DNA from 2 places in the Cupriavidus sp. H18C2 genome. Region 1 is predicted to be linked to the other one. Evidence: riboswitches for the same ligand, from Rfam matches in the RefSeq annotation. Region 1 holds a riboswitch; the other holds the start of a gene.
What was found. Region 1 has a riboswitch for cobalamin ahead of EPAKOI_RS25555 (CbtB domain-containing protein). Riboswitches for the same ligand answer to the same signal wherever they lie in the genome.
Positions count from the first base shown of each region.

Region 2: linked by a shared signal. The riboswitch ahead of EPAKOI_RS12920 (TonB-dependent receptor plug domain-containing protein) and the one ahead of EPAKOI_RS25555 (CbtB domain-containing protein) in region 1 are both predicted to bind cobalamin.

Region 1 is NZ_CP186012.1:45,975-48,359, forward strand. It holds gene EPAKOI_RS25545 (hypothetical protein) at 1-156, shown strand, start outside; gene EPAKOI_RS25550 (CbtA family protein) at 164-898, opposite strand; gene EPAKOI_RS25555 (CbtB domain-containing protein) at 911-1,138, opposite strand; cobalamin riboswitch at 1,141-1,297, opposite strand; gene EPAKOI_RS25560 (histidine phosphatase family protein) at 1,286-1,882, shown strand; gene EPAKOI_RS25565 (MFS transporter) at 2,305-2,385, opposite strand, start outside.
Region 2 is NZ_CP186010.1:2,857,662-2,860,046, forward strand. It holds gene EPAKOI_RS12920 (TonB-dependent receptor plug domain-containing protein) at 1-1,126, opposite strand, end outside; cobalamin riboswitch at 1,199-1,495, opposite strand; gene EPAKOI_RS12925 (hypothetical protein) at 1,703-2,023, shown strand; gene EPAKOI_RS12930 (cell division protein ZapA) at 2,020-2,343, shown strand.

The DNA.
Region 1 (2,385 bases):
TATTTCGAGTACTGTGACGACGGCGGCCAGCTGGACGGCCGCACGGTGCGTGCGGCGGCCGCAGCGGCACGCGGCGAGAAATGGGTGGCGACCAAGTGGATGCGGCAGCGGCGCTTCGTGTCCGCCGCCGACGACGTGCGCGCCGCGTCGATGTAAGGGCCGGTTAGCGCGCCGGCGCCACCCCGCCCGCCATCAGCGGCTGGGCCAGCCGCGCGAAGATCAGTCCCAGCCCGCCCCAGAGCACGGCCTGTATGCCGAAGGTAGCTACCCGGTACTGCCAGAGCAGCGTAGCGGGAAAGCCGTTCGGCACCTCGTCGATGCCGGGCAGCCAGGCATGCGCCACCCCGGCCAGCACAACGAACGCCGCGCTGGCACCTAGCCACGTCGTCCACGCATCGGCCCGCGCCAGCAGTCGGCGCGCCGCCGCCACCGCCACGGTCATCGCCACCAGCGAAACGGCGATCATCGTGAAGAACAGCGCCGTGCGCAGGCCGATGGTGGACGGGTCGCCCACGGCCGGCGGATTGGGCGGGTACTTCAGAAACGGCACGACCACGATGGCCACGTAGCCCAGCAGCGACAGCAGCACCGACGTGGCGCGCGCATCGAGCCGCCCGATGCGGCCGTAGACGTAGGCAAACACCAGCGCGAACAGCCCGCCCAGCGCGCTGCCGAATACGGCCACGCCGACGAACAGGCCCGCGCCGGACTGCACCTCGCGGCTCACCAGTTCCGGCATCTCGTGCGCGTGGCTGCCGCCCATCTCATGGGCGGCCTGTTCCTCGACGGCGATGGCACGCGCCACCTGCGGCTCGCCCACCACGCGCGCAAAGCCAAAGGCCAGCAGGCTGGCCAGGAAGCCCGCGACCATGCCGCGGACCAGCAGACGTCTCACCATGGGGCGACTGCCTCAGTGGCAAGGAAAGCCAAGCAGGTGGCGGCCGTCGTGCACGAATTCATGCACGTACATGGTGTTGAAGACCGCCATGGCGCCCGCTTCGACACCCACGAAATAGATAGCCAGGAGCAGCAGCATGCCGCCGAACACGGCCCATGGCAGCAGTTCGCGGACGGGGATGGAAACAGGCAGGGATACCGGCGCGATGGCGGCCGGCGTGGCGATGGCACTTGCGTGCATGGGATTTCTCCTTGAGGATGGCGCGTCCTGTCACGGATCGTTGCCCGCAGGGAAGGTCTGACTCTACAGTGGCGCGACCGTGCCGGAATTCCACCGGCTTCCTCCCTTCGGAATCCGTGCATTCTAATCGACTCCCGGACCCGCCGCATGACTTCCCGCATCGCCCTGCTTTGCGTCCCCGCCACCGCCGCGCTGCGCACCGGCCGCTTTCCGGCCAACACGGCGCTAGACCTGCCAGATGCGGCCGATCTGGCAGGTCTGCCGACGCTGCGTGATCCGCTGCTGGCGATGATAGGCGGGGACTCGCCCCGCGTCTCACGCAGTCCGGCCCCCGTGGCGCGCGCCACGGCCGAGGCGCTGGGGCTGGAGGCCGCCGCCGACGCCGAGTTGCGCGAGGTGGACTACGGCAAGTGGACAGGCCAGTCGCTCAAGGACGTGGCCGCATCGGCGCCGGACGCGCTGGCCGCATGGCTGGCCGATCCGGCGATGGCCGGGCACGGCGGTGAATCGCTGCTGGCCGTGGCGTCGCGCGCGGCGCGCTGGATCGATGCCTGCGCGCCGGGACCGACGCTGGCCGTGACCCATGCGAGCGTGATCCGCGCGCTGGTGGTGCATGCGCGGGGCGCGCCGGCGCGGGCTGCCACGCGGCTGGACATCGCGCCGCTGACACTGACCACGCTGACCGGCCAGCCTGGCGGCTGGCGCGTGTCGACCGTGGCCGTCCCTATTCAGCCGGGCGGCTGAGGCGCTGGGGCGCCAGGCTGCTGCGGCGCGCGAGCGGAAAGGTCCGTAGACGTCCTGCCCCGTGTTCCAGAACGTGACCACAAGCCCACTGTCCTAGCCATCATCAGCGTGTTGCCGTAGGGCACGGTCGGTATGAACGCGATATCGGGCGCCACAGCCACGGGCGGCTCCGGGGCCGCTTCCACGGTCAGCACCAGTTCGACAGTTTAAGCAATCGACCGGGCAATCGCGGCAATCATCGCGCTGTTGCGGGCTCGGCACCCCGCCGTCGTCGCCTTCAGCGGCGGCAAAGACAATAGTGCTGAGGCGGCCCTCGTGCTGCACGTGGCAGTACTTCATCGCGCTGCGGAAGGCTCGCCGATTGTCATTTCGTTCATGGTGCGCCACCCGGAACGCCCGGTCGGATGTCACGGGCCACGCGCTCAGTCCAGCGCGCGATTCCTCGATTCAACGTTGACGGCCGCGATGGCGAACGCGCCGACGAGCAGCATCGTCGAGATCAT
Region 2 (2,385 bases), on a different replicon from region 1:
ACGGCGCGTTGTAGGCGCTGGACGTCAGCTCCTGCTGCAGCCAGTCGGTGCCGAACAGCAGCTTGTGGCCGGCTGTCAGCGCGTATTCGTTCTGCCAGTTGAACTGGCGGTTGCGCGTGCTGAACAGGCTGTCGAACAGGCCGTTCTTGCGGCCCTCGCTGCGGTCCTCGCTCTGCGCCACCTTGACGTGCGTGGTCCACGCCGACGTCAGCCGGCCGTTGGCGAACGCGGACACCGTGTAGAGCTTGCTGAGCAGGCGGGTATCGTCGGTGCGGCCGCCGCCGTCGTAGGACAGGTCGCTGTCGGAGTAGTACGCGGCCACCCCGGCGTCCCAGTCGGGCGTGAACTTGTGGCGGAGCTGGCCGGAGACGCTCTTGTTCTCGTACGGGTTGTCGTTCGGGTTCGCGGTCGGGCGCAGTTTGGTATTGATCGACGAGAAACCGTCGGTCTTGAACATCGACCCGGTCACGTTGAACGTGGTGTCGCCGATCTGGCCGCCATAGCCCACGGAGCCCTGGCGCGTGTTGTTGCTGCCGTATTCGATCTGCGCATTGGCCGCCGGCGCGTGGCCGGCGCCGTTCTTGGTGAAGACCTGCACCACGCCGCCGATGGCGTCGGACCCGTACAGCGCCGACACGTTGCCGCGCACCACCTCGATGTGGTCGATCTCGTCGGGCAGGATGTTGGCAAGCTGCGCCGTGCCGCTGCTGGCGCCGGACACGCGCACGCCATCGATCAGGATCAGCACCTGGTTGGAGTTGGCGCCGCGCATGAACAGCGACGTGTTGGCCCCCATGCCGCCGTTGACGGCGAATTCCACGCCGGCCTGGCCGCGCAGCAGCGAGCGCAGGTCGGGCGCCTGCGAATTGACGATGTCCTCCTGGGTCACCACCGTGGTGTGCGGCAGCGCCTCGGTCACGCTCTGCGCGGTGCGCGAGGCGGTGACGACGACGGGCGCCAGGGCCTGCGGCTGGGATTGCGACGGCGCGGCATCGGCCGGCGCGGTCTGGGCAAGGCCCGGCACCGGGGCGGCGGACAGGACGGCAACGGCCGCCACGATGGCGGACGTGGATAGGCGGACCGGCGGCTTTGCCGCGGCAGTCGACCTGGAAGGCGTGGAACGCATGAGCAGGATGGAAGAGAACGGCCGGGTCCGTTCCCCCGCGGACCTGTTGGCGAATGGGCGCCGCAAGGGGCGGACGCCCGCGTTCTTCAGGCCGGTATCCGGGCTGACGACATCAGGCAGGCCGCCTTCCCGATCGGATCGCCAGAGGCTGACGAAACCGGATCAGTGGCGCTTGGCCGGCCCTGCGGGCGACGCTCGTCATGAGCGTGTCCGCGGTCGCTTACCGTTGCGGGGGCAGCACAGGTTGGCCCGCGCCGCGCTGTCCAGGCTGGCGATATCCAGTCTGGCAGCGGCACCCCGGCTCCCTGTTTCCCGTTGAACTGCAGCACCTGCGAAAGGGCTGCGAGCACCTGGAACGTGCGCGAGTGTAGGGAGTTTCAAAGTTGGCGTCAATGCGATGGATCAGGTTGCCGATAACCACCGGATGACGCGCGCAATCGGGCCGATCGGCGGCGATCCGTGCAACTTCCGTGCGGCACGCAAGTCTCACCGGGCTTGTTGCAGGTAGCCAGCGTGCGTGCATCGGCTAGAATCCCGAAACCTGACCCTTACTCCTTACCGGACACGACAGGCACTATGCTCAACGAACTCGAACAACTGGCCGCCAAGATCGGACGTGTGCTGCACCATGCGGACACCCTGGCGGCGGAAAACCAGCGGCTGCGGGCGGAGATCGACCGCCTGCAGGCCGAGGCGGGCCAGTTGCGCGCGGACCGCGAAGCCATGGCGGCCGACCGCGAACTGCTCAATATCAAGATCGAGGAAGCCCAGTTGCGCATCCAGTCCATCCTGGACAAGCTGCCCACCGCCAGCGATGCGCGCCAGCTCGACCTGCTGGGCGACGGCCCGCGTGCCGCGGCGGAAGGTTCGCAGCAAGCCCCCGGAGAACATGCATGAGCAACAAGCAAGTGGAAGTGAACATCGCCGGCCAGCCCTATCGCTTCGCGATCTCGCCGGACAACGAGGCCGCGCTGCTGGAGGCCGTGGCGCTGGTCGACGACAAGATGAACAAGCTCAAGGGCAGCGTGGCGGCCAAGGGCGTGGAGCGCGTGGCCGTGATGGCCGCGATCAGCATCGCGTCCGACCTGCTGGCGGCCCGCCGCAAGCAGGAAGAGGACGGCGCGATCCCCGTGGACGCGGTGCGCGCGCGCATCCGCGAACTCAACGAACGCGCCGACGAGGCGCTGCGCCAGTACGCCCACGTGGGCACGCGCTGAGCCGCTGAAAAACCCTGCCGCGCATGCTTGAATTGCGCGGCG